Regions from separate parts of the Paenibacillus humicola genome, predicted to be linked through region 1. Evidence: riboswitches for the same ligand, from Rfam matches in the RefSeq annotation. Region 1 holds a riboswitch; the other holds the start of a gene.
The links. Region 1 has a riboswitch for S-adenosylmethionine ahead of metA (homoserine O-acetyltransferase MetA). Riboswitches for the same ligand answer to the same signal wherever they lie in the genome.
Positions count from the first base shown of each region.

Region 2: linked by a shared signal. The riboswitch ahead of PD282_RS23645 (homoserine dehydrogenase) and the one ahead of metA (homoserine O-acetyltransferase MetA) in region 1 are both predicted to bind S-adenosylmethionine.

Region 1 is NZ_JAQGPL010000001.1:4,263,720-4,268,136, reverse strand. It holds gene PD282_RS19585 (MFS transporter) at 1-740, shown strand, start outside; gene corA (magnesium/cobalt transporter CorA) at 860-1,795, opposite strand; SAM riboswitch class I at 2,274-2,378, shown strand; gene metA (homoserine O-acetyltransferase MetA) at 2,503-3,420, shown strand; gene PD282_RS19570 (PLP-dependent transferase) at 3,502-4,417, shown strand, end outside.
Region 2 is NZ_JAQGPL010000001.1:5,158,327-5,162,743, reverse strand. It holds gene PD282_RS23665 (acyltransferase) at 1-591, shown strand, start outside; gene PD282_RS23660 (GbsR/MarR family transcriptional regulator) at 837-1,400, opposite strand; gene PD282_RS23655 (glycine betaine ABC transporter substrate-binding protein) at 1,355-1,654, shown strand; gene PD282_RS23650 (DUF421 domain-containing protein) at 1,752-2,234, shown strand; SAM riboswitch class I at 2,341-2,443, shown strand; gene PD282_RS23645 (homoserine dehydrogenase) at 2,530-3,567, shown strand; gene PD282_RS23640 (RCC1 domain-containing protein) at 3,847-4,417, shown strand, end outside.

The sequences.
Region 1 (4,417 bases):
AGGCGACGCAGTGGGTGTTCGTGACGGTTGGCGTCTGGTGGCTGCTGTTTTCGATTCCGTTGATCCGCAGCGTCAAGGAGCGGAAGAAGGGAGCGCCCGTCACCTTCGGCGATGCCGTCCGGACGGGCTTCAGCCGGATCGGCCGGACGATGCGGACCGTCAGACGTTACCCGGAGCTGCTGAAGTATATGGCGGCGTTTTGGTTCTTTAACGACGGGATCAATACCGTCATCATCATGGCGACGATTTACGGAAGCGGGATCGGGATCAACACGACCGACTTAATTTTGGCGCTGCTCATTACTCAGTTTGTCGGGTATCCCAGCACGCTGCTGTTCATTCGCGTGGCCAGGCGGTTAGGCTCGAAGAAAGCGCTGTACGTCTCCCTGGCCGTCTATATCGTCATTGTCGTGCTCGGCTTTTTCATGACGAGCGCCGCGCATTTTTACGCGCTGGCCGTCATGGTCGGGCTGGTGCAGGGCGGCAGCCAGGCGATCGCCCGCTCGATGTACGCCAATTTAACGCCGCCGGCGAAAGCGGCGGAATTTTTCGGGTTTCTCAGCCTGTCGAGCAAGTTCTCTTCAGTTGCAGGGCCGCTTGTGTTTTCCGTGGTCGGCACGCTGACGGGCAGCAGCCGGGCCGCGATTTTGTCCTTGGTCGCCTTTTTCGTCATCGGCATTGCGCTGCTGGCGACCGTCAATATGGAGAAGGGGCGGCAAGAGGCGCTGGCGGATTCATAAAGCGCTTTAAGACGGTCCGTTTAGCGTGACCGGCCGGCCGCCGCGCCAAAAACGAGCGTGCGAAAATAAAAAAGCCGGAAGCGTCGTGGTTCACGACCGCTTCCGGCTTCGCCGTCTCGTTACAGCCAATCCTTCTTGCGGAATATATACAGCATGCCGAATCCGAGCAGCAGCATGACGGCGAGAATGATGTACGAACCGTGCCGCACGTGCATGCCGGGGATGTCCTCAAGATTCATCCCGTAAATGCCGGTAATGAAGGTGAGGGGCATGAAGATCGTCGTCAGCGCCGTAAAGACGCGCATGATTTCGTTGGCCCGGTTGGCCAGGCTCGACTGGTACGCCTCGCGCAAGTTCGCCATCAGATCGCGGTACGTGTCGAACGTCTCGGCGATCTTCACGGCATTTTCATAAATATCGCTGAAATATTTTTGCAGCTGGTCGTCGATCAGCTTCAGGTCCTTCTTGTTGAGCGTTGCGATGACGTCCTTCTGCGGACCGAGCACCTTCTTCAGCCACAAAATTTCGCTTCGCAAACCGATGATTTCGTTCAGATGCGATTTCTTCGTATGCATCAGGATGTCTTCCTCGAGACTCTCGATGCGAGCCTCGATCCGGTCGCCGACGGTGAAGTAGTTGTCGACGACGAGGTCGACGAGATGGTACAGAAACCGGTCGGGACGGCTCACTTCCTCTTCCCACAAAATCGGCTTCAACGTTCGCAGCTCGTTAATTTTCGTTTTCGTAACCGTAATAATGAAATGACGTCCGAGAAATATGTTTAGCGCCCGCAGGAAAATTTCCTCATCGTCGAAACGGATGCTGTTGATCACGATAAAATAATGGCCTTCGTAAATTTCGATTTTCGGCCGCTGCTCTTCCTCGCTCAAACAATCCTCCACCGCCAGATCGTGCAGCGAGAAGAGCGGCTGAAGCACCGCAAGATCGTCGACGTCGGCATCGACCCAGTAGAAGCCCTCGACAGGCGGCTGGAGCGTTCTCTCGATGTCTTCGATCGGCGTAAAGACGCCTTGATTCACCAGACGGATTTTCATCCGCGCCCTCTCCTCTCATTCGTGTTATGGTTCGTCCCGTAAAATCCGGCCACACGAAAGGAAGAGGCGCAAGCGGCAGCCCGCCATGCCGGCGTTAGCCGTAAGTTTCGGTTACGGCGATGTGCGAACATGGTCCAAGCTGCGCCAGCGGACGCCTAGTCTTCCGGTACCGGCTTTCGATGCGGTTGCCCGCAGGCCTCGGGTCGCCTTCCATGTTCGTCAACACCCCTTTGTCGGTTCAATTCGGATTTTGGCAAACATAAGGCCGCAATCCTTGTCTAGTATACTCTGAGAGCGACTTTCCATTCAAGAAGAAACTAAACGAAAACAGCCGCTTCTAACAGCAGTATATGCTCGGCGCTTGGGGCGGTGTCCGCCGGCGGCCGCCAGGCCCGGAGTAAAATTTGACCGCTTGACGGGATTTGCGGAATCGGATAAAGTATTGATAAGCTGCAAGACCACAACCGAATAAGAAGCTTTCTTATCAAGAGCAGGCGGAGGGACTGGCCCGATGAAGCCCGGCAACCGGCGTAAAGCACGGTGCTAATTCTTGCGGAAACGGCAGGTTTCTGAGAGATGAGAGGCGCAGGGAACGCGAAACGTCTGCCCCCTCTTCAACCGGAGAGGGGGCTTTTCTCATTTGTCAGGGAGACGCCCGTCAGGATTTACATGCAGCAGAGAAGATGGAACGCAAAGGAGTGACGGAAATGCCGATTAAAGTACCGGACCATTTACCCGCAAAAGACATTTTGGCATCGGAAAACATATTCGTGATGGACGAAAGCGTAGCCTATCATCAGGATATCCGGCCGTTGCGCATTGCCATTCTAAACCTGATGCCGACGAAGGAAACGACCGAAACCCAGCTGCTGCGCTTAATCGGCAATACGCCGCTGCAGGTGGAGGCGGTGCTGCTTCGCCCGAAAACGCACAAGTCGAAAAACACGTCCGCCGAACATCTGGCGTCGTTCTACAAAACGTTTGACGAAATCGCGCACGAATATTTTGACGGGATGATCATTACCGGCGCGCCGATCGAGCATTTGGCTTTCGAGGAAGTCAATTATTGGGTAGAGCTGCAGACGATCATGGACTGGAGCGTCCGCCACGTGACGTCCACGTTCCACATCTGCTGGGGCGCTCAGGCCGGCCTGTACCATCATTACGGCATCCCGAAATACGAGCTGCCCGCGAAGCTGTTCGGCGTCTTCCCGCATACGATCGAGAAGCGCAACGTGCCGCTGCTGCGCGGCTTCGACGAGCTGTTCTACGTCCCGCAATCCCGGCACACCGAGGTGCGGCGCGAGGATATCGAGGCGGTGTCCGATCTGGAAATATTGTCGACGTCGCCGGAAGCGGGCGTCTATCTCGCCGCCTCCCGGAACGGCAGGCAAATCTTCGTGACCGGCCATTCGGAATACGACCCGTACACGTTGAAATTCGAGTATGACCGCGACAAAGCGAAGGGGCTGCGCATCAACGTGCCGAAAAATTATTTTCCGAACGACAATCCCGCGCTTGCGCCGCTGTCAAGCTGGAGAGCGCATGCGAACCTGCTGTATTCGAACTGGCTGAACTACTATGTTTACCAGCAAACGCCTTACGATTTGGGGGCGGGCATCTAAGCCGCCTCCGCAGCGGACGCTCCGGACGAACAGCCGATGCACCGGGATCCTTACCATATCATAAAAAGGGAGACATGCGAGATGAAAATCGAGAGCCGTTTGGCGCAAATCGGGTCCCGGCAGGAGCCCGTAACGGGGGCGGTCAGCTTCCCGATCTATCAGGCGACAGCGTTCCGCCATCCGAAGCTTGGCCAGAGCACGGGCTTTGACTACGCCCGCACGAAAAGTCCGACCCGCACCGTGCTGGAGGAAGCGTTCGCCGATCTGGAATCGGGCGACGCCGGGTTTGCCTGCAGCACAGGCATGGCCGCGCTTCAGACCATTTTTACGATGTTCTCGCAGGGCGACCACCTGCTCGTATCGCTCGACCTGTACGGCGGCACGTACCGCCTGATCGAGCAGATCATGAGCCGGTTTGGCGTCACCGCCTCCTATGTCGATACGAACGACATCGACGCGATGACCTCGCTCTGCACGCCGAGCACGAAGGCGGTGCTGATCGAGACGCCGACGAATCCGCTCATGATGATTACCGACCTTGAGCGCGTCTGCGCCTGGGCGAAGTCGAAAGGGCTGCTGACGATCGTCGACAACACGCTGCTGACCCCGTTTTTTCAGCGGCCGATCGAGCTGGGCGCCGATATCGTCATCCACAGCGCGACCAAATACCTCGGCGGGCATAATGACGTCCTCGCCGGCCTTATTGTTACGAAAGGCAAAGAGCTGTCGGAGCGGATGGCGTTTCTGCACAACTCGATCGGAGCCGTTCTCGGCGCGCAGGATTCGTGGCTGCTTATGCGCGGCATAAAGACGCTGGCGCTGCGTATGGAGCGCCACCAGGAGAACGCGACCCGCATTGCAAGCTGGCTGCTTGAACACGAAGCGGTAGAGGACGTCTATTATCCCGCGCTGCCGCATCACCCGGGACATGACATTCAAAGCCGCCAATCGTCCGGCAACACCGGCATCTTCTCGTTCCGGCTGAAGGATGCCCGCT
Region 2 (4,417 bases), 890 kb from region 1:
TTGCCGGTCGTCAGCTCCTGGTTCACGACCTATCTGGACCGCAACGCGCTGATGTATACGTTCTACTTTGCGCTCGGCGCCGCGGCGGGGCTTTATGCGGACCGGTGGCGCCGCCGGCTGGACCAGAGCCGCTTTCTGCTCGGCGCTTTATTCGCGGCCGCCGTCGGCGTCATGCTGTACGATGCCGTTTCCCGTTTTCAAACGGATCCGAGGCTCGTCGTCCGCTTCGACCAGCTGGCGCTGCTCCGGCCCGTCATGGCCGTCTTTCTGACGCTGTCGGTATGCGCCGTCTACGCGCTGGCGCTCCTGTTCGACCGGTCCGCGCCGGCTTTCCTGCGGAAGGCGGTCGTCCTGGCGGGGTCGTATTCCTATGTGGCGTACCTCGCTCACGCCTATGTGCTGAAATATACCGAGCAGCTTGCGGACCGCCTGCTGCCGGGCGGCTCGGTCACGGTCCGGACGATTGCGGCGTTCGCGTTCTGCGCCGCCGGTTCGGTGCTGCTTGCCGTCCTCATTCGGATGGCCTATCGCCGGATCAAGGCGCTGGTGAGCAGCAGAACGGAGTCGGGCGGCAAATCGCTGCAGGCGTAGTGTCCGCGGTTTAAGGCATCGGGGAGAAAGGGAAGTCGTTTTATTGCGGGGAGACGAGAGCTTGAGCATAGTCCATCAGGCTTTGCCCTACGCGCGGCACAGCGTCCTCGCCGTTGCGTACAACGAGATAATCGCCCGGATAGGCTGCCCGATCGGAATCAGCTCCGGCAAAACTGGACCGCATGCAAAAAACAGCACGACACGAGAAGCGTGTCGTGCTGTTTTTGCAGCCGGATCCGTCCGGGTCACGACTCGTCCTTCGGGATTAACTTGAAAATTTCGCCCGATTCGAACGCGTCGATGAGCCGGTGCAGCCAGCGGTAATATTTTAGCGCCTCGCTTATTTTATCCTCGTCGAACTCGGCAACCCGTTGAAGCTTTGCATGGTCCGGGTAAGCCTCTTTCAATGCCCGGATTTCGCGGAGCGATTTGCTCAGCGCCGCCATATTGCTTTCGACCGCCTTGCGCCATTTAATGGAGAAATAATCGCTGAAATTTTGGTGCCAGTCCGGAACAACCTCGTAAAAATCTTTTCGCGAGCCCTTACCCCATACCTTGTTAATCATCTTCAGATCCATAAGCGTGCGCATGCCCGTGCTCATGGACGTCTTGCTCATGCCCATCGTTTCGCTCATTTGGTCGAGCGTAATCGGGGCGTTCTGAAAATACATATACCCGTATAAATGTCCGATGGACAAAGTAATGCCGTATAAATCCATATTTTTGCCGATCGAGTCGATGACGCGCTCCCGAGACTTCTGCAATTGTCCGATCTGCTCCTGCGTTAACCCGTCGAGTTCCTCGTTCATACCTGCCTCCTAAGGACGCTTTCGTCCAATTACACGGCGGCGACGAGCAAATTCATACGTTCGCGCGCAAAGGCTTGAAGGAAGATAAGCCGGATGCCTATACGTTCCTGGACCAGTTCAACTGGACGCCGGACGATATGGCTGAGGTCATGGTGCAAATTCAAGACGGGAAATCGCCGGAGGAAGCGGCGAAGGCCTGGGTGGACGGCCATGAAGAGAAAGTGAACGAATGGCTGAAAGGCACGAATGCCTAATAAGACGCGAACCGCGAAGCCCCGAGCTTCGCGGTTTTTTTGTCGGATGACATAAAATAGGAAGCCGGGTCAAACAATACTTGCAGAGGTGAATACCGTGGAAATTTATATCAAGGTCGTGTTTTCGTTTGCCGTTCTGCTGCTTCTCGCCCGGCTGATGGGAAAGAAGAAGATGGGGCAGCTGATCTATTTCAATTATATTACCGGCATTACGCTCGGGTCGCTTACCGCGACGTTCATTATAGACTCCCGGATCTCGCTCGCAACGGGATTGGGGGCGGTCTCGTTATGGGCGGGCTTGACGCTGCTGCTCGGAATGATCGTGATCAAATCGAGAACCGCGAAGCTCCTTTTCGACGGCGAATCGGCCGTTGTAATCAAGCATGGTCAAATTCAGGATTCTCCAGCAGCCGATCGTGGACGGGAAGCTGGTCAGGAAGAATATGGACGAAATGGGAAAATCAGGAGAGTTGCTCCAAGAGGAGCTTCGAAAAACGGGCGGGCCCGGCGCCGAGATCGGCGAATTCTACTATGCGGGAATCGATGCGAACGGAGAGGTGCATGCCTGGAAATCAGCTGAATCGCATTGACCGTTATCCGCATCACTGGACGGCTTGACACCGGCATTGACAGGACGCCCAGGCGTACGGTAAGATGAACGGTAACTAAATAGCATGACATCGAAATTCTTATTGAGAGCGGTGGAGGGACTGGCCCTATGAAACCCGGCAACCGGCCCGCAAGGGACAAGGTGCTAATTCCAGCGGATTCATTTCCGGCAAATAAGAAGAGGTTACCGGCAGCAATCGGCAAAGCCCTCTTCCCGCACGAGGGCTTTTTTGATGTTTCGGGTGACTGCAAGGGAGGCTGCCGCCATGGGCGAACAACAACGGATCAGCATTGCGCTGCTCGGAATGGGCACGGTAGGAACGGGTATTATCAAATCGTTATTGATGAATGCGGATAAACAAATCGCTGCGTTCGGGGCGGAAATCGAGCTGGCGGGCGTTCTGGTGCGCGATCCCGGCAAGCCGCGCGGCGTGGAGGTCGGGAGCGGGCTGTTGACGGACCGTTACGAGACGATTGCCGAACAGGACGGGGTGTCGGTCGTCATCGAGGCGATCGGCGGCATCGAACCCGCCCAATCGTTTATTATCGATTCGCTGCGGCGCGGAAGACACGTCATCACCGCCAACAAAGCGTTAATGGCCCTGCATGGCGGCGAGCTGACCGCGTTTGCCGAACGGTGCGGCGCGCGTCTGCTGTACGAGGCAAGCGTCGGCGGCGCGATACCGGCGATCGGCGCGCTGTCGCAGTTTTTGCGTTTCAACGAAATCCGTTCGATTGCCGGTATTTTGAACGGCACGACGAATTACATTTTGACGCGGATGATGCAAAGCGGCATCGGCTACGGCGCCGCGCTTGAAGAGGCGCAGCGGCTGGGGTTCGCCGAAGCGGACCCGACGTCGGACGTGGAAGGCTTCGACGCGATGTATAAGCTGATGATTCTGGCGCGGATTGCTTGGGGCGCCGACCTCGGTCCGGATGAGATCGACCGCCGCGGCATAACCGGCATCACGGCCGCCGATATCGCCATGGCCCGGGAGACAGGCCGGACGTGGAAGCTGGTCGCGTGGGCCGAGCGGGACGAGGACGGCCGGCTGCGCGCAAGCGTGAGACCCGAGCTGCTGGAAGCCAGCCATCCGCTTGCCGGCGTGCACAACGAATACAACGCGGTCACGATCGCCGGCAACCTGGCCGGCGAGCTGACCTTCAGCGGACGCGGAGCCGGCGAGCTGCCGACGGCAAGCGCAATTCTCGGCGATCTGTCCTTTCTGCTCACCGGCGGGCAGGGCGGATTGCACCGCCTAGGTCCGGCCGATGCGCTGCTCGTCGGCGATCGCGACTTATAAATCGAATCACCTCCAGGCTCGCGCGTCGGCGCGGGCTTCTTTTTTTGGGCGCTGCGATTTTGTGAGCCGCTGCGAATTCAAGAGGCCGAACAAGCAGCAGGCGGCTGCTCCAATGAGGTCTTGTTGACTACCAAAGAGTTACAGAAAGGTATACTTTGAGATAATAGATCGAAAAGATCTTGCATGGCAAAATTTAGGGTATACGAGCGATGGAGGCGTCCGTCTGACACAAGCAGTCCCTTGCGGGGAAACAAGTATCGATACGGGAGGGCATAGTCGATGAAAAAAAGCATTCGGCAGCTGGCAGGTTTGATCTGTATTCTTATTGCCTTTGTAACCGTTTCCAGTCCGGCGGCTGCCGCGGAAAGCGGCGGTGCGGTCCAGGCTCAGGGGGATAACGGCAGTCAGCTTAACGACGGAAAGCAGGTAAACCCTGCCATGAGTGTCGCTCAGACGGTATATCTGGCTGCGGGGATGATGTATAGCATGGCACTCCGTAACGACGGAACGGTCTGGTCGTGGGGGGATAATTACGCGGGTGAGCTCGGCGACGGAACTACAACAAACCGCAGGGCTCCCGTTCAGGTCAAGACCCTTACAGGAGTAGCCGGCATAGCTGCCGGAGGTCAAAGCCTGGCCGTCTTAAACGACGGGACCGTCTGGGAGTGGGGAGAGAAGCTGCCTAATGGAAGTTATGACAGTTCTCCCGGCCCGACGCCTTATCAAGTAAGAGATAATTTTTACGAACCTTTGGAATCGGTAGCTGCCGTCTCTGCTGGGTATGATCATAATTTGGCAGTCAAGCGCGACGGCACCGTTTGGGCTTGGGGGCGCAATATTTGGGGCCAGC